2 linked regions of the Prosthecobacter debontii genome follow. The protein of the gene in region 2 interacts with the protein of the main gene of each other region in a pairwise test. Links are inferred from orthologs where the notes say so. Each region holds a gene or a part of one and is shown on either strand. Other genes may lie near its edges. The genes, in order: B5D61_RS00805 and B5D61_RS08430.

Region 1 (9,453 bases), on a different replicon or contig from region 2:
TCACCGAACCTCAACGCGAGCGTCTGAAGAAAGCTCAGGGAGAAACCCAGAAGCCTGTCTTCATTGTCACTCCTGAGGAAGCCAAAGCCGCGGAGAAAGCCCAACCCAAAGGCAAGAAGACCTGGGTTTTTCAGGCTGACAATGTTCGTGACTTTGCTTTTGCCTCTTCACGTAAGTTCATCTGGGATGCCATGGCGGTGGAAGGAGCCACGCACCCACCGACACCTGAGCGGAAAGGCGGCATTGCCGACCGCATGTATCGGCTACCGGTCATGGCCATGTCCGTCTATCCCAAGGAAGGCATGCCCCTGTGGGAGAAATATTCCACCCACGCCATTGCCCACACCATCCAGGTTTATTCCAAGCATACCTTCGCTTACCCGTATCCGGTGGCGTGGTCCGTTAATGGCCCTGTGTTTGGCATGGAATACCCCATGATCTCTTTCAATGGCCCCCGACCCGAGAAGGATGGCACGTATCCTGAACGCACCAAGTATGCCCTCATCGGCGTCATCATCCATGAGGTCGGTCACAACTGGTTCCCCATGATCGTCAACAGCGATGAACGCCAGTGGACCTGGATGGATGAGGGACTGAACTCCTTCATGGAATACCTCGCTGAGGAGGCCTGGGAAAATGACTGGAATCATCGCCGAGATGAACGTGGCATGGTGGACTACATGCGGCTCACGGAGCGAGTGCCGGTGATGACCAATTCCGAATCCATCGCCGATCTCGGCCCCAACGCCTATGGCCAACCAACGGTGGCGCTCAATCTCCTGCGCGAGCATGTGCTCGGTCGAGAAGCCTTCGATCACGCCTTCAAGACCTATGCACGACGCTGGATGTTCAAGCGCCCTACGCCGGCGGATTTCTTCCGCACCCTGGAGGACGCCAGTGGCGTGGATCTCGACTGGTTCTGGCGAGGCTGGTTTTATAGCGTGGATCACGTGGATGTCTCCATTGATGAAGTGCGTTGGCTCCAGCTCGACAGCCGCGATCCCGCCATTGAGAAACCGAAGAAGAAACAGGAGAAAGACGAACTCCCGAAAACACTCACCGAGGAGCGCAATGCCTCACTCCCGAAGCGTGTGGATCGCTTTCCAGAGTTGAAGGATTTCTACGACAGCTTCGACGAAGCGAGCGTCCTCCCCAGCGATAAGAAGAAGTTCGAATCCTTGATCAAAGAGCTGAAGGAAGCCGAGATTGACCCAGCTCTGCTCAAGACCTCACACAACTTCTATGTCATTGAGATGAGCAACGTCGGGGGTTTAGTCACACCCGTCACTCTGAAGCTGGATTACGCCGACGGCAGCACCGAAGAGATGAATCTGCCTGCGGAGATCTGGCGCTTCAACACCGAGAAAGCCTCCAAGCTTCTCTTCACGAAAAAGGAACTGAAAGCCGCGACCTTCGACCCCCGCCAGGAACTGGTTGATACCGATGTGGAGAACAACTTCTGGCCACGCCGTCTCGTCAAAAGCAAATTCCAGCTCTACAAAGATGAGAAGGCTGCCAATCCCATGCGGGAAATCACCAAGCCCGAGAAAGACGACGATAAAAAGAAGGAGACAAGTGAGGCCAAGAAATGAGGTCGGACCTGCTTACCTCATCCCTCCACCCGATCATTCTCGGGTGGAGAATGTTTTGCATTCTTTGGGTTGTCTCATTTGTAAACCCAACCTCTCTACAGGCTCACGATCTGCATCAATCCACCGGTGAGATGGAATGGAATGCGGAGACTCAGAAGTGGGAAGTCAGCCTCACCGTCTTCGTCAACGATATCGAACTCGCCCTCATCCGTCGGTTTGAGAAGCTGCTGTTTCTGGAAAAGACACCTGCGGCTGAATTTGATACCGCCGTCTTAACCTACCTCACCACAACTTTCATCGTCACTGATGCTGAAGGCATCCCTGCGAAAATCGAATGGGTGGGGCGTGAACTCGAATCGGAGAGCACCAAGAGAGGCGATCCCACCCTCGTGCTGTATTTCCAGATCGCCCTCCCACAACCTCAAGGCTTGCATGTGAAGAATGCAGTCCTGCATGAGCTTTTCGAGGATCAGATCAATCTGCTGCGATGCCGTCGCGGCAGCGCCGAAAAGCAGATGATGTTCAAGAGACAAGGTGGAGCGATATTGTATCCCTAGCACAGGCTATTCTCACATTTCCATCAGCTCACCACCTTCAACTGGCTAGAGCCCCCGGTAAGCTTGGTCACCTGGATCTGTGTGGTGAGGCGTTCTTTCAGTAGTTCCACATGGGAGATGAGGCCGATGGTTTTACCGCGTGAGCGCAGGTTTTCCAGGGCACTGAGGGCGATCTCCAAGGTCTCGGAATCCAAGGTGCCGAAGCCTTCATCGATAAACAGCGAATCGATGGGGTGATGATGACTCGCGAGTTCACTCAGGCCTAGGGCGAGCGCGAGGCTAGCCAAGAAACTCTCGCCACCGGAAAGGCTCTCCATGGGACGGTCGGCATTGGCTTGGTAAAGATCGACGATGCGCAGATCCAGATCATCTCCAGGCGCGGCGATGAGGCGGTAGCGCTCGGCCAAAACCTGGAGATGCTCATTGGCCAGACCGATGAGCTGGCGCAGGGTGAGCGATTGGGCAAAGCGGGAGAACTTGGCCCCATCCGCGGAGCCGATCAGCTCACGGAGACGCCCCCAGCGCAGGGCTTCCTCCTCAGCGGCTTTCAGTTCAGCACCGCCGGAGTCGCGCCGCTGGCGGGCCTCGTCGTCGTGACGAAGCTGCTGGCTGAGGGTGCCGAGTTCAGTGTGCTTCTGTGCAAGCAGGCTGGTGAGCTGCTGGACCTGCGTGCTGAGCTCCTGCAGGCTCTCGGGAGTCGGCACGGGAGCTTGGGCAAAAGGTTGGCGGCGTTGCTCCAGTTGCTCCTGCTTGGCCTTTGCTGCGGCGAGGTTGTTTTGCAGTTGCTGGTGAACCGCTTCGGAATCGCGCCAGGCTTTCTCCAGGCTGGCGACTTGCCGATCATGCTGTTGACGGTCTTCCTGAAGGGTCTTTTGACCTAACAAGGTATTCAGTTGAGCTTTCAGCGCGTCGGCTTTCGAGCGCAGCGAAATGCCTTCTGCCTTCAGCTCTTCCATCCGTTTCGTTTTATCGGTCTCGTCCTGGCGGAAGAGGGAGATGTCCGTCTCGATCTTCTGACGCTCCTGCTGTCGGAGGGTGAAGGTCTGCTGCTGGCGGGTGAAGGTGGAGGCGCGGAGTTGCAGGTCATCCAGGGCCTGTTCAGCTTCGTTCGGATGCTGCGGGCTGAACTTCGACTTGGAGGCTGGGAAGGTGAGACTCTGGCGGGCTTGGATCTCCTGAGCCTCCAGAGCGGGCAGATCCGGCACGCGGATGGCGGCGAGCGTTTTGTGCAGTTCATCGCGCCGCTTCGTCTCCGCTTTCAGTTCGGCCTCCAGCTTCACCTGCTCGCGTTCCGATTTGCTGAATCGTTGATTAGCGTCTTGACTCTGCTTTTCCAGAGCGGCGCGCAGTTTGCGAGCAGTATGCAGTTGGGAGTCGGCATTGAGGCTGCCGCTCAAGTAAGGGTGCTCGGTGGCGCCGCAGAGCGGGCAGGGCTGGCCGGGAGCGAGATCGTCGCGATGCTCCTCAAAGCTGGCCACGAGCTGCGCCTGCTCCTCCAGCGCACGCTGGGCGGTGAGGGCCTGGGTCAAGCGTTCCTGCTCAGCCCGGGCTTGCTGGGCCTGAGTGGTGATGGCAGTAAGTTGATCTGTCAGCGTGGAGATCTGGCCCTCCAGCTCGGTCAGTCGTTGTTTCTGCGTCTGCGCTTCCTCATGGAGCGTGCGACCCTCGCTGAGTTTTTCATGGGCGCTGCGCCAGAGGCGGATACCTTGGCTCAAGGCCGGCAGGCTTTCACCCAGGGTGCGATCCTCCGCATGTTCACGCAGCCAGGTTTCCAGGGCTTGGCTGGTCTGCACATGACTTTTTAGCGCTTTCTCAGCCGCTTCGAGTTTGGTTTTGGCCTCGAGTTGTTGTTTGGCCCATTCCTTGTAGTTCGCACGGCTTTCTTCGAGCTGCTTTTCATACTGCTCACTCTGTGCGGCCATGCCTGCGACTTGTTCCCAGATGGGCTCGCGTAGAGCGCGTTGTCGCTTGGCTTCTTCGCAAGCATCGTGATCGCGTTTGACCGCCTGGGTGGTCTTGCCTTCCGCCTGCTGAAGCTGTGTCAGCGTATCGGCTGCGTGGGCGAGGTCTTTGACAATTTGAGCATGCTCACGCTGGGCATGGAGCTGAGTGCTGGCGCGGTCTTTCTGCGCATTAAGCTCCTCCGCAACCGTGCGTGTTTGCGCCAGAGTCGTTTCCAGCGCCGCGCGTGCTTCCTCCTCCAGCACGGTCACCGCGCCGAGGCTGGCTTTCAGCTTACTCACCTGCTCTTCTTTGGTCCGATAGGTCTCATGAGCGCGGATGGAGAGAGAGCGATAGATCTCCGTGCCGGTGATGCGCTCCAGCAGCTCGGCACGTTCATTCGGCTTGGCTTTGAGAAAGGCAGCAAACTGCCCCTGCGCTAGCAGCACGGAACGTAAAAAACGCTGCACATCCAGCCCGGTGAAGGACTCGATCATCGGGTCCACTTCGCGCCCCTTATCCGCCAGGATTTCTCCCGTGAGCGCATCCGCCAGTGTGCGCTGCACCGGTTTCAAATTGCCCGTCTTGGTTTTGCCCAATCGCCATGTCGAGCGCAGGTGCCGACCACCGGTTTCAAAGTCCACCTCGGCGTAACATTCCGTGGCCTGGCGGCTCATCATTTCATCCGCCTTTTCATTGCCATAGCGTGCGGCGCGCCCATACAAAGCCAGGGTCATCGCATCCAGCAGCGTGGACTTACCTGCGCCTGTGGGACCGGTGATCAGGAACACCCCCGCAGCATTCAGCGGCGCTTCATCGAACCGCACCTCGTGCGTGCCACTGAGGGAGTTAAGATTCTGAAGCCGAACGGCAAGGAGACGCATGTGGGGAAGATCGAATTATGATAGGGAGGCAGCTTCGTGAAGCGCTAACAACTCATCAAACACGGGCTCCAGTTCCTCGTTCTCGATTTGCTTGTCTTTCAGCAACTCGCGGAAGACATCGCGGGGTTGCAGATCGTGAAGAGCCGGGACGGTGACGAGCCATGGTGCCGACTCAGAAGCGGGGAGATCGGCCAGGACTTTGAGCACTTCAAATCGGCCTGTCGCAGCCTCGCGGACATGGCGATCCAGATCCGGTTCAGGGGAATCCATTTTTACGGTGACTTCCGCCCAGCATCCCGCAGGCACCAGGGCGAGATCTTCGGTGAGCGTGGCGCGATTGACCTTCACACGATTGAGCTGACGTGGGGTGGGAATGGGCAGGAGTTCGATCGTCAGGCCGTTTGCTTGGGGGGCGATCTCCACCATGGCGACGGACTTGGCATCCGCAGCTTCTGAGAAGCTGAGCGCAAGGGGGGATCCACTGTAGCGCACGTGCTCAAGGCCACCGACTTTCTGAGGACGATGCAGATGGCCTAACGCCGTGTAATCAAACCCGGCGAAGACATCGGCCCCCACAGCACCGAGATTGCCGATGTGGATGTCGCGCTCGCTATCGCTGGCGGTGGCGCCCAATGCGGTGAGGTGCCCCATGGCGATGATGGGGCGTGCCTGAGCGAGCTCACGTGCGGCATGGAGTTGGGTCGCATAGTGATCGCGGATGGCAGAGCGGATATGGTCATGCACGGTCTGGAGAGTTTCTCCCGGCGTGGCTTGGCGCAGATCCCGCTCACGCAGGAAAGGCACGGCGGCCACGACGACATCCCCGAGATCGACGAGGTGAGGATGGCTGGCATGACCAAAGACATGCACATCAAAGTGGCGCAGAAGATCACGCGGCGCATTGAGGTGAGAGGCGGAGTCGTGATTGCCTCCGGTGATGACGGTCTTAACCGTCTTCAACTCTGCCAGCCGTCGGATGAAATCGAAATACAGGGCGATGGCATTCTGCGGCGGATTGGCGGCATCAAAGACATCTCCACTGATCAGCAGGACGTCGATGCGTTCCGCACGCAACACTTCCAACAGCCACGTCAGAAAAGCCGCATGCTCCTCCAGCCGCTCCCGCTCAATGAGCCGGGCGCCGAGGTGCCAATCTGCGGTGTGAAGCATGCGCATGCTCCGAACTCAATGCGGGGCGATGCGTGTGCAAGAGAAAGTGTGGGTCTCCATTGCTGGAGGAGGAAAAATCGCTAGACTGATTTCATGGCCTCGGACCTCAGTCCCGAATACATCGCTTCTTTGCAGAGAATGACCGGCGCACAAAAGCTACGCACGGCATTTGGCTTGTATTGGTCGGCGCGTAAGTTGAAGGCGGCCCGTCTGCGCCAGCAGCATCCTGAGTGGACGGAGGCGCAGGTTCAGCAGCGAGTGAAAGAAATCTTCATGCATGCAGTCACCTGAGCCATTTTTAATCTTCACCCGAAAGCTGAACGAACTTGGCATTCGCTATATGGTGACGGGGAGTGTGGCAGCCATTTATTATGGTGAACCACGTATGACCAATGATGTGGATATCATTGCCTTTTTAAAGGCAACGGATGTGATGAAGCTGGTCAGAGCGTTTGATGGAGATGACTTTTATTGCCCGCCTCAAGAGGTCATTCAGATGGAATTGGCTCGTGAACAAAGAGGGCATTTTAACCTGATCCATCACGAGACTGGTTTTAAAGCCGATATTTATCTCTCAGGCCAAGATGCACTGCATGCTTGGGGGCAAGCTCACATCCAAGTGACCGATCTGGAGGGCGACACCGTATCGTTCGCTCCTCCAGAATATGTCATTGTGCGGAAGCTGCAGTTTTATGAAGAAGGCAGTTCCGCCAAGCACCTACGAGACATCAGCCGCATGCTTTTGAGTCTGGGGAGTTCTTGGTCTCGAGAAGAGTTGCTGACCTTGATTCGCCAATACCATCTCGAAAAGCCATGGGCTGATGTGGAAGCGATGATGCTGTCTTAACTCACTCCCCTCGCACCGAGGCACACACCATCTCGAGGATGCGGCCGAGGCTGATGGAGGCGTCGTTGAAGGCATTGCCCACGGGGGGCTGCCAGCCGCTGCGGTCGCTGGTGGGTGGGGGCTGGGGGATGCGGGTCAGCTTTTCATCATACTGCTGATCCTTACCCCCGAGCTTATACACCACGAGGTCCAGGGAGGGCACGACGTAGAGGCAGAAGCCACCGGCACCGGATTTCCAGAAAGCATCTTTGGGCGCTCCGGCGATGTGACCATCGGCATTGTGTTCCCATTGTAGGCTGAAGGGCACATGTGGGTTGTAGGGGCTCCAGGTCTGGCATTTGTGGATGTAGTCGGCAGGCACGAGCTGCTGATCCTTCCATTTTCCCTCGTGAGCGAGGCAGTAGCCAAAGCGCATGACATCCGTGGCATGCAGCGCGGTGCTGCCGGCGCCATTGGCGTGCTCCATCACCACATCCCCGCGGTAGAGGCAGTAGTTCCAGGCTCCCCAGCCTTGCGGTTTGGCCAGGCGCTCGTGGATGTAGTCCTTGAGCTCCATGCCGCTGACGTTGCGCAGGACGATGCTGGCGATGTGGGGCGATGGGGAGGAGTAGGAGTAACCGGCACCGGGATCACACCAGAGGGGCACCTGTAGTGAGGATTGGTCGATGGCTTTGACGTCCTGGCCTTTGACGGGTTTCAGCGCCTTGGGTTTCGGGTCGCCTTGGACATAACCGGTCGGGGTTTGTCCCTCGCCCCAGTAGCCGGCGGTCATGCTGAGGAGCTGGCCGAGCTTGATGTCGGCTTTGCGGGGATCATTCAGCGGAAAGGCCTGGGGCAGATACTTTTCCGTGAAGACCTTGGTGTCCAGTCCCTCAGGGATTTTGTCTTTGAACTCATTCAGCATGATGCCGCAGGCGATGCTGCAAAAGCCCTTGCCTGTGGAGGCCATGTCGGGGTTGGCATTGCGGGAAGCTTTGCCGAAATAACGCTCGAACACCAGGTAACCCCGACGCACGACCACGAGGCCTCCATTGGCCGTGGTGCGCTCGGTGAGTTGGTAGGCGGTGTCCAGCTTGGGGGTATCCACACTGGCGAGGTCGCGCCCTTCCTTCACGGTTTTGGCCTCGCGCCAGCCGCCTGCGCTGTCGGGTGGCGGGAAGTAGGTTTCAGCGGCATGGAGACAGCCTGAGAGGGCCAGGAGAAGGAGCACGGTGGGGCGCATAAGAAGGGTTGGGGACGGAGTAGAACGCGGCTTGAGCCGGGCTCCTTGAACAAATTTTGCGGCCTTGGCTGCGGGTAACGCTGGCTTGACTCCCCCCGCTGCCTCGCTTGGATGAGGAGACTATCTCCATGGAGCTGATCGCCATCGTTGAATCCCTGCTTTTTGCCACTCAGGAGGCCCTGCCCCTGACGCAAATGGCCGTGGCGGTGAAGGATACGGCCAAGGACATCAAGGAAGCCACCCCGGAAGGGGAGTCGGTGCCGGAGTGGATCGAGCCCCTGCTGACCGTGGATGAACTCAGCGTGCGCGAAGCGATTGACCAACTCGTGGCGCATTACGATGCCGATGGCCGCGCCTTCACCCTCGTGGAGCGGGCCAATGGCTGGCGCCTCTGTGCCAAGGGCGAGTATGCCGAATGGTGCCGGGCGCTTTACCCCGGCAAAAAGGTGCAGCGCCTCAGCCAGCCTGCGCTGGAAACACTCGCCATCATTGCCTATCGTCAGCCGATCACCAAAGCCGGTGTCGAGGCGGTGCGCGGCGTCAGTGTGGATGCCATGGTGCAGCAGCTTGTGGATCGCGGTCTGGTGAAGATCGAAGGCCGCGCCGATCTCCCAGGCCGCCCGCTGCTCTACGGCACCACCGATGCCTTCCTGGATCACTTCAATGTCAAAACTCTGGATGAGCTGCCCAATGCTTCAGAGCTCCGCCGCGTGAAATTGCCGACGCCGGAGGATGAACAACCAGGGGCCGCCGTGCCGGAGGAAACTCAGCTCTCTCTGGCTCCGGTGGAACCTTCAGCCTCCGCGTAGCCCCGCCTTTCTTCAATGTCCCTCGACGACGTCCGTATCAAGATCGATGCCATCGATCAACAGCTCATCCGCCTCCTCAACGAACGCGCCGAACTCGTCCATGTGATCGGTGAGATCAAAAAGAAAGACGGGCTGGATATCTACGTCCCCGGCCGGGAAGAAAAGCTGCTGCGCAAGCTCTGTGAACTGAATTCTGCTCAGCAGGGACTGCTGACGGAGAAGGCCATTCGCGCGATCTTCCGTGAGATCATGAGTGCGGCTCTGGCGCTGGAAAACAGCCTGAGCATCGCCTATCTCGGACCTGCGGGTTCCTGGACGCATCAGGTGGCCATCAATAAATTTGGCAACAGCGTCTCTTATGCGGCTGAAGCCAGCACAGAAGGTGTCTTCTCGCGTGTGGCCAGCCAAGGTGTGGACTATGGGGTGCTGCC
Region 2 (8,986 bases):
GTCAAGATTGCCAGCCATCCGCGCTATTCCTTCTACAATCCGCGTCAGCATCCATTCTTCGACCAGCAGGGCGGACGCATCGTCTATTTCGAGGGGACATACACGGAGACTTTTTCCGGTAATCCGGTGCCGACACCGCGCTATGATTATAACCAGCTTATGTATCGGCTGGATCTTGCAGATCCGCGTTTAGCGGCTTGCCACGAGTGAACTACTATCCCCACATTTAGGGGACACTACAGATGCAAAAGCGCAGTGGAATCTCTTGCGTCTCAGCTTTATATTTTCCATAATCAACACCCGCTCCAGGCTACTGACCTTACAAGGTCACGCCTTGAAGGGGGCCAATTTGGTTGTTTCGCCTCCGATTTATCCTGCATGTCCTCCTCTCACTTCGCTGTCCTCGGTGGCGGCATCTCCGGTCTTATCAGTGCCCTGCGGCTAGCAGAACGTGGTCATCGTGTCACCTTGATTGAGGGCTCAGATCAGCTCGGAGGCCTAGGCACTTTCTTTCAGCATGAAGGCCGCACGTTTGAGCGCTTTTACCACTGCATGCTGCCGAGCGATGGACCTTTGCTTCAGGTGCTAGAGTCATTGGGCCTGACCTCGGAGATTTACTGGAAACCGAGTTCGTTTGCCTATGCGCACCAGAGGGCCATTTATCCGCTGAATACCCCCAAGGATCTTCTGGCATTCCGTCCTCTTCCTTTCTTGGATCGCCTGCGCGTGGGTTTCACCGGTGCCTGGGGACGGGTCTGTTCTGCAAAGGGGCTGGATGATATCTCCACGGCTGAATGGCTGCGCGGGCTCTCAGGACGCCGGGCCTTTGGCACCTTTTGGCAGCCCATGCTGGAAGCTAAGTTTGGCGACTCCTACGATGATGTGCCAGCCCTCTGGTTTTGGACGCGTTTTAACCGTGAGAAGGGGGAGAGCAAGGGAGAGGTCAAAGGCTACATCCGTGGCGGCTACAAACGAATCACCGATGCCTTTCGCCAGCGACTTACCGAACTGGGCGTCACGCTCCGCATGCAAGAATCCATCCAACAGGTGGACTTGGATGAGGAGGGGAGGCCCTTCATCCAAACCGCCCAAGTTCGGCTACAGGCAGATCATCTGGTGTTAACTCTTCCCTGGCCAGTCATTCGTCATTGCGTGGGAGACAAACTCCGCCAGCAAGCGACTGTGCCTCATTGGAACATTGATTTTCAGGGCGTCATCAACCATGTGCTTTTCCTGCGTCGGCCTCTGACTCCCCACTACTGGCTGGCCACCCCAGAGACCCGCTACCCCTTCGATGGAGTGATTGAGACCTCGACACTCACCGACGAGGAGGATCGAGGAACGGGCCGACATGTTGTTTACCTGACCAAATATTTGCACAGGACAGATCCTCGTTATCTGGCATCCGATGCAGACCTTAAAAAGGAATGGCTGGCTGCCCTCCAACATCTTTTTCCCGATCTTAGCCCCAACGATGTTGAGGCAGACTATGTATTCCGGGCTCCATTCGTCGAACCTATCTACACTCGAGGTTATCTCAAAAAACGCCCGCCTGAAGTCCTCGTGCCGGGGCGTGTCAGCCTCGCCACCACCGTGCAGGTCTATCCTGTGGTGACGTCCTGGAATGGCAGCGCCATCCAAGTGCAACGCACCTTGGACTTGGCTCTGCCCTAAGAGATAGAGCTTTTAAGGTCAGGCTCCAGCTTTAGCAATCTTCTCGCAGCTCTGCACATCCAGCTTGCCCGAAGAAAGGATGGGGATGTCGGAGACACGGATCATCTTCTTAGGAATCCACAGGGGTGGCAGACCCTTTTCTAACAAGCGGTAACGCAGGTCTAGGATCTCTTGATGCTCTGGACCGCCGGGGATGGCGGTGAGAAGGATCAGTGCCTCACCTTTATCTGCATCAGGAACGCCAACGACCGCGATTTTGCGAGAGCTTTCATTCTCCAGCCCCATGGCCTTGATCAAGGCCTCCTCGACGGTCTCGTGAGGCACCATTTCACCGCCGATTTTGGAGAAGCGGCTGAGACGTCCCTCAATGTAGAGGAACCCATCAACATCCACCCGACCGATGTCGCCTGTGCGGAACCAGCCGTTCGCATCAATGACCTCGGCGGTGCGTTTGGGATCATTCAGATAACCGTCAAACACATTGGCTCCCTTGAACCAGATCATGCCGCTGGTGTGCAGAGACTGGGGTTCATTGGTTTCAGCATGCGTGATGCGCACCGCCAGCCCAGGGATGAGTTGGCCCACACTTCCGGGACGATGGCTGGGAAGCCATCCGTGCCCGCTGCCCTCCCCCCCCAGCGGGATGGGATCAGGGAGATTGACATTGGAGACCGGGGAAGTCTCCGTCAGTCCATAGCCCTCAAAAACCTTTTTGCCGAAGCGTTGTTCAAAGGCTGCGGCCACGGTGGGTGGCAGTTTTTCTGCGCCTGTGACGACGATCTTCAGGGAAGTGAGGGCCTCGCGATTGACCCCACGCAGATACCCTCGAAGGAAAGTGGGGGTGGCGATCATCAATGAAATGCGGTGCTTCTCAATGAGTTCACCGAGCTTTTTGGTTTCCAGCGGGCTCGGGTAGGTGATCAAATCCAGACCGCTGATGATGGGATACCAGAGGGTCACGGTGCTGCCAAAGCTGTGGAAAAGAGGCAGGCTCCCCAAAATGGAGTCGTTTGATTTCAGTGCCAGACGGCTGCTGAACTGAACCACGTTGGCCAGCACGTTGCGATGGGTAAGCGGAACGCCTTTAGGATTCCCAGAGCTGCCACTGGTGAAAAGCAAGACGGCTTCGGTATCGCCGCCTTTTTTGGGCACTCCGAGGATGGTGGCCAAGAGCGAGGCGGGGAGAATTTTGCTGACAGCGAGCCACAGACCGATTTGAGATTTGAGACGAGGCAGGATGCGCTCGATCAAAATGAGCTGCTTCATCGGAGGCCACGGGAACGCCTGCATTTTGCGAACAAAGATATCGGCGGTGATGTAGCGGTCCAGTCCGGCCGCTTTCATGGCAAACTCTACGGAAGACCGCCCGGCGGTGAAGTTGATGTTCACGGGGATTTTTCCAGCGAGTAAGACAGCGACGTTGGCAATGAGTCCGCCGAGCCCAGGCGGCAGGATGATGCCCACGCGCTTTTGGTTGGTTTCGGCCTTGATCACTTTCGAGAGGGTGATGGCAATGGCTAAAACACGGTCATAGCCCATTTCCTTATCGTCTTTCCCATCCACCACTTTATTGCGTGAGCCATGGCGTTTGAGCCCCAGCAGCAAGGCATAAGCCAGATGCATGCCCAGAGCAGGGTGCTCACTGAATGCGGCCTCTGAGAGGGTAAAAAGGGATTCCTGGTAAGTGGGGAGATTGACATCTGCCCCTGTGAGCAGTTTGCCAAACGCCATGATGACGGTGTCGTCGTCATAGGAGTCCTCAATGTCCAAGGCGACCTCCGTCATGTATTGCACGTACAGCGGCAGGACGGGGCAGGCGGCCTTGAGGAGAAACTCCAGCTTGGCGCCGGGGACCGTCGTGAGAGGTGTGGTGAGAGCAGCAGATTCCGCCGGCAGGTATATGATGACCGCCTCTTTTTGAATCTCTTCAGCCACGGCCTTTTGGTAAATGGCCGGATCTGTGATCTGGGATGAGATGACCAGGACGTGAATATTCTCCTGCTCCAGGTGAACTTTGAGAAGCGGTTGAAGCACAGCTCCTTCCTCAATGAGATAGACAATCCTGCGTCCTTCCAACAAGGTCTCCACACGCATCAAATCCATGTAACCCAGCCGATTGGGCAGGATCATGCAACCGTCATGGGCTGGCAGATGTTCTTTCCCCAGCAGGGTAAGGTTTTTGAGAGAGACGGGCTTTTCCGAGGACATGGCAGTATGAGGAAGAAAATGGCAATTCAGAGTAAGCGATGATGTATGCGCATTTCCAGCGGTAAAAGGATCATCCGAAGTTCTGAAAACATTTTCTGATCCTTTAGCACCGGATTTTTCGCAGGATTCGTCACAAAGGCCCTTTGGCCTGTAAAATACAATCCAGCTTGCCATGATACCTTCACCCACTCCATCTTGGGCCATGACCACGCACACGTTCCCATCTCACGATGGCACTGAACTCTTCTACCGGGCGTGGTTACCTTTCTACCAAGCGAAGCACGCCATTGTGATTCTTCATCGGGGTCACGAACACTCGGGCCGCATGCAAGAGCTCGCTGGGTCCCTGGACTTGCCTGATACGGCCATTTTTGCTTGGGATCAACGTGGTCATGGACAGTCCACGGGGAAGCGAGGAGGGGCGGATAATCTGGGGGTGATCATCCGAGACCTGGAGTCATTTTTTCAGCACATCGAAAAAACCTACGCAATTCCGCGCGAATCGACCGTGCTGGTGGCTCACAGTGTTGGCGCTGTCGTGGCGTCGGCCTGGGTTCATGACTATGCGCCGCGTCTCCGTGGGCTGGTGCTCGGCACGCCCGCCTTTGATGTGAAGCTGTATGTGCCTCTGGCGCTGCCTCTGCTCTCCCTGAAGGAAAAGCTGCTGCCAGGCGGTGTCGTGAAGAGCTATGTCAAATCCCGCGTCTTGACTCATGATCCCGATCAGCAGCGGGCTTACAATGAGGACAAGGCCATCTTTCGAGAGATCTCCGTCAATATTCTGCTCGACCTTTACGCCACTGCCAGACGCGTAGTGGCGGATGCTGCTGCCATTCGCGTGCCGACGTTGGTCTTCAGTGCCGGGCAGGATTGGGTGGTGCACACAGGCCCCCAACGCGCTTTCTTTGAGCGGTTAGGCTCCTCGGATAAAGAATTTCACACCCTGCATGGTTTCTACCACGCCATCTTTCACGAGGCTCAGCGCGAGGTGGTCTTCCGTAAAGTGCGGGCCTTTGCCCAACGTCTGTTCGATACGCCGCCTCCTGCACCTGCGCCTCTTTTAGATGCGGACCTGCGCGGCCACACTCGGACGGAAAGGGATGAATTGGCGGCCACTCGGGACTGTTTATCCTCGCGGCTGAGCCGCCGAGTTTTTGGCAGTGTGGGGCGTTTGAGCCGAGGCATCGCTCTGGGCTGGCAGGCTGGATTCGATTCAGGCCGCACCCTGGATTATGTTTATCGGAACAAGCCTTCCGGTCGTTTCCTCGTCGGTTGGTTGATGGACAAGGCCTACTTGGACAGCCCGGGCTGGACAGGGATCCGCTGGCGAGGGCAGATGCTGCAAAAGGTTTTGGCTGAAGTCCTGGCTCAGGCTGGCCCCAATCCTCATCTAGTGGACATCGCCTGCGGCGGCGGACGCTACGTCCTGCAGATGCTGCATGACCATCCGGAGTTGAACGCGACGGCGACTTTGAGGGATTACCAGCAGCCCAATCTCGACACGGCGCAGGCGACCGCTGAGGCACTTGAGCTGAAAGACCGGGTGAAATTTGTGTCAGCGGATGCTTTTGATCGGGCATCCCTTGAGGCATTGAATCCGAGCCCCTCCGTGGCTGTCGTGTCGGGATTGTATGAGCTGTTCAATGACAACGCGCCGATCCAAAGGTCACTGCAGGGCCTTGCTGACGCGATGCCAGCCGGTGCTCAGCTCGTTTACACCAATCAACCTTGGCATCCTCAACTGAAATTTATTGCCCATGTTCTCAGCAATCGCGAAGGTAAGCCCTGGATTATGAGGCGACGCACACAGGAGGAAATGGATGACTTGGTTCGAGCGGCGGGTTTTGTGAAGGAACGTCAGGAGATTGACCCAGCGGGCATCTTCACCATCAGCGTGGCACGGAAGCAGTAATCTCATGTCCCCGCCGCCGTCCCGCCCCACGTTTCTTCAAGCTGCTCAGGTCAGTGCGCTTACCAGCCTTTGCTTCTTGGTGATCTATAACGTGTGCAACTGGCTCACATCCCTGCGGCCAGATGTCCAGACGGCCGCATTTGGTTGGGAGCGCTGGATTCCCGTGTGGGATTGGATGATTCTTCCTTATTGGTCTTTGGATGCCTTTTTTGTCGTTGCTCCCTTTCTATGCTCCGACCGGCAGGAACTCTCCCTGCTGAAACGACGCCTAGTGGCGGCCAATGTCATTGCGGGTGTGTGCTTCCTGATCATTCCGCTTGAGTTGGCCTGGACTCGCCCTCAGGTCACCGGGATGTGGGAGCCCTGGTTCCGTGCGATTCAGAGCATGGATGCTCCGCACAATCTCTTCCCCAGCTTGCACATCGTCCTGCGCACGATCATGGCGGTTCATTATGCTCAGCATTCACGCGGGGTGATGCGTTCCTTGTTGCATGTTTGGTTCAGCCTCATCGGTCTGTCCACACTCCTGACTTGGCAGCATCATCTGGTGGATGTGCTCGGCGGCTTTCTTTTGGCTGCCGTGGTGTTTCATGTCGCCCCGAAGGGGGATGGCCGCTTGAATGGTAATCGCCGAGTCGGAGGTTATTACTTGGCTGCCACTGCGGTTCTTCTGTTCGCCTGCCGCCTGGCACCTCCGTGGACGTTGGCCTTGGCTTGGCCTGCGGCAGCCTGCGGAACAGCGGCTGCGGCCTACTTTGGCCAAGGGGCCCGTGTGCTCCAAAAGACTCGAGGGCGTCTGCCTCGCGTGACTCAGTGGCTGATGGCTCCGTGGCTCTTGGGGCAGGAGACGTCCTGGTGGTGGTATCGCCGCCAATCTCCCGAGTATAACAAGCTGACCTCTCATGTTTGGATGGGGTCTTTGCCGGATGAAAAAACGGCCGTGGAACTGATCGAGGCAGGTGTCACGGACATGGTGGACTTGACCGCGGAATTTGATGCCCCCGAAGCCTTTCTGGTCCAGCCGGGGTATCGTAACTTTCCCGTGGCGGACCTCACTGCACCGACGCGACAGCAGTTGCTCACTCTTGCCGAACACATCGAGCGTGTGCGCAAGGAAGGCATCGTCTTTGTCTTTTGTAAGGCTGGTTATTCACGCACGGCTGCGGCCATCGGCGCATGGTTACTTCAAAGCGGTGGCACCACGGAAGCTGCGATCCGCCAGATGCAAGAGGCGCGGCCAGGCATGATCATTCGTCCAGAGGTGGTCAGAGCACTGCATGAACTGGAAGCTTACATGACCGCTCCTGGCCGAGCGCCGGTTTTGAGTTGAAAACCGAATGGCTGCGCATCAAAACATCAATCTCCTGTGATTGAAATGCTGGTCGGCCTTATTCCCGTTTTCTTCGTCGTCCCCCTTTGGATGGCTGGCGGCAGCCGTGTGTTCTCAGGCTCCCGTTGTTCGCGAGATTCATGGGCCGCTTTGTCTTGTATAGGATGGGCCGGGATGAAGTTTTGGCTCGCCGTCGAGATTTACAAGACATTCAGATTGTGCCAGCTCGCCCTGCCAGAAGCGACCAGCGCTTGGTCCGTTGGGGTGGGCATGCTTTCTTTTGGCCTCGCTTTCGGTCTCAGTGTTTCTGGAGCGAGCGACTTCTTCGTGGCTTTATCTTGGGGCACGGGTCGAAGCTTGCCCTCGCTACTGGACAGGCCGTTCGGGGCAGCAGGATGGGCGGACTTCTGGCAGCGCTGGGGAACGCGCGCTGAAGTCGGACAGCAGGGGATGGCGCTAAGCGTCGGTTGGATTCGTTGCACTTGGTTTCTACTTAGCGTGGGACTCTGGGCAGGGTTCCATTCCGTGATGGGAGTGTGGCTAATTGTTCAATCGATGTTCTTGATGTTGGATTTATGGTTAGGTCGATCGGCTTTTTGGCAGCACCGCATCCCCCAAGGAATCAAGGTCGTGATCGTCATGCTGACCTTCGTTCTGGGCCTGCCTCTGCTCTACAGTGAAGGGCTGAAAGTCGCTTGGAGCCAATGGCAGACGCTTTTTTTGCCCCCTGCCGACAATCTTTACTCGTTAATGTTGGAGGCCCGCCTCTCCACTTCTCGCGTGTGTTGGCTTTTATCGTTAGGCGGTGCCTTGATGCTGTTACCGAGCCCAGAATGGTTTGGGAATCGGAGTGTTCGCTCGCGTATCGGCATTAAGATCGTTGGAGGTGGGCTGTGTGGGGTAGGGGTTATCGCCACGCTACCTCTCTTGCCAATGATACCGGATTCATTTCAGGAGATGGGTAAGCACGTATTAGGTCGCCTGTATTCAGATGGAAATTCAGAGGTTTATATTGGAGCTCAGGGCTGGCTTTACCCACAAAAGGAGCTGGATCGTTTTGTTCAACGGCCGACGCAAGTCCGGCAGACTGAAACCTTGCTCAAGCTGCTGCCAAAGCTGCAAGCACAAGGCGTTCATTTGTTGGTCTTGCCTGTGCCCGATAAAATCATGCTCCAGCCCGAGTTCGTGCTGCCCGCCTCGTATCGAGGACCGATTTATCCACCGGGTTATCATGCCGCGCTTCATTCACTCAAGGAGGCGGGTGTGGATGTTTTGGATTTGACCTCGAAGCTCTGGCTATCCCGACAGCGCCGTCCCTTGCACTTTCGACAGGATTCACATTGGCGCTGGGAGGCGATGAAAGAGATGGTTGTCCAACTTGCCAGGCATATTCGAGAACACTATCCCCAAGTCATTAAGGATCAAACTCCCCTCGTTGATGCCTTTTTTATCGAACGACATGCGATCGGTGACCTCGCACAGTCTTTGCGGCCATCGACTCCTGACTCATGGTGGGTTCCAGAGACTACCCACTTAGTGAGCTTGAGCGGACTCACAGATGCCGAGCCTTCCCCGGTGGTGGTCTGTGGGGAAGAACTGATCCGAGTGTATGATGATTCTCAGCTCAGCTTCCCTCCCGAGACATCGGACTCTTTTGCGGGTTTTCCCATTCAACTTGCAGCCCTTCTAGGTCGAGCCGTTCTGACTGCAGATATCGACAAGCTTTTTCGAACGAGCATGCCATCTTTTGATGGAAAACTTGTCATCTGCGTGATCCAGGCAGGTGATCTTTAATTTCCATCACCTTCTGTCGCATAATAACCGCAACGGTCCGGCGCTTGAATGTGACGTCGTTAGGTCAG

Evidence for each region.
Region 1: the proteins of B5D61_RS08430 (region 2) and B5D61_RS00805 interact in binary tests that used the Escherichia coli proteins (3 or more experiments, as listed by UniProt). The link is inferred for Prosthecobacter debontii from one-to-one orthologs.

Annotation. Positions count from the first base shown.
Region 1 is NZ_FUYE01000001.1:191,542-200,994, reverse strand. The notes cover bases 1,973-5,361. They hold B5D61_RS00805 (AAA family ATPase), read right to left. Parts: upstream 4,975-5,361; coding sequence 2,173-4,974; downstream 1,973-2,172. Other genes in these bases: B5D61_RS00800 (exonuclease SbcCD subunit D C-terminal domain-containing protein), read right to left, coding at 4,990-5,361; B5D61_RS00810 (DUF6702 family protein), read left to right, coding at 1,973-2,149. Outside these bases: B5D61_RS00815 (M1 family metallopeptidase), read left to right, coding at 1-1,592; more of B5D61_RS00810, read left to right, coding at 1,643-1,972; more of B5D61_RS00800, read right to left, coding at 5,362-6,150; B5D61_RS00795 (hypothetical protein), read left to right, coding at 6,238-6,435; B5D61_RS00790 (hypothetical protein), read left to right, coding at 6,422-6,991; B5D61_RS00785 (serine hydrolase domain-containing protein), read right to left, coding at 6,993-8,213; SMC-Scp complex subunit ScpB, read left to right, coding at 8,342-9,022; pheA (chorismate mutase), read left to right, coding at 9,038-9,453. UniProt on the Escherichia coli protein: SbcCD cleaves DNA hairpin structures. These structures can inhibit DNA replication and are intermediates in certain DNA recombination reactions. The complex acts as a 3'->5' double strand exonuclease that can open hairpins.
Region 2 is NZ_FUYE01000004.1:410,218-419,203, forward strand. The notes cover bases 3,518-6,439. They hold B5D61_RS08430 (bifunctional alpha/beta hydrolase/class I SAM-dependent methyltransferase), read left to right. Parts: upstream 3,518-4,084; coding sequence 4,085-5,794; downstream 5,795-6,439. Other genes in these bases: B5D61_RS08425 (AMP-binding protein), read right to left, coding at 3,518-3,882; B5D61_RS08435 (phosphatase PAP2/dual specificity phosphatase family protein), read left to right, coding at 5,799-6,439. In the rest of the region: B5D61_RS08415 (glycoside hydrolase family 183 protein), read left to right, coding at 1-210; B5D61_RS08420 (FAD-dependent oxidoreductase), read left to right, coding at 379-1,674; more of B5D61_RS08425, read right to left, coding at 1,693-3,517; more of B5D61_RS08435, read left to right, coding at 6,440-7,124; B5D61_RS08440 (alginate O-acetyltransferase AlgX-related protein), read left to right, coding at 7,299-8,918.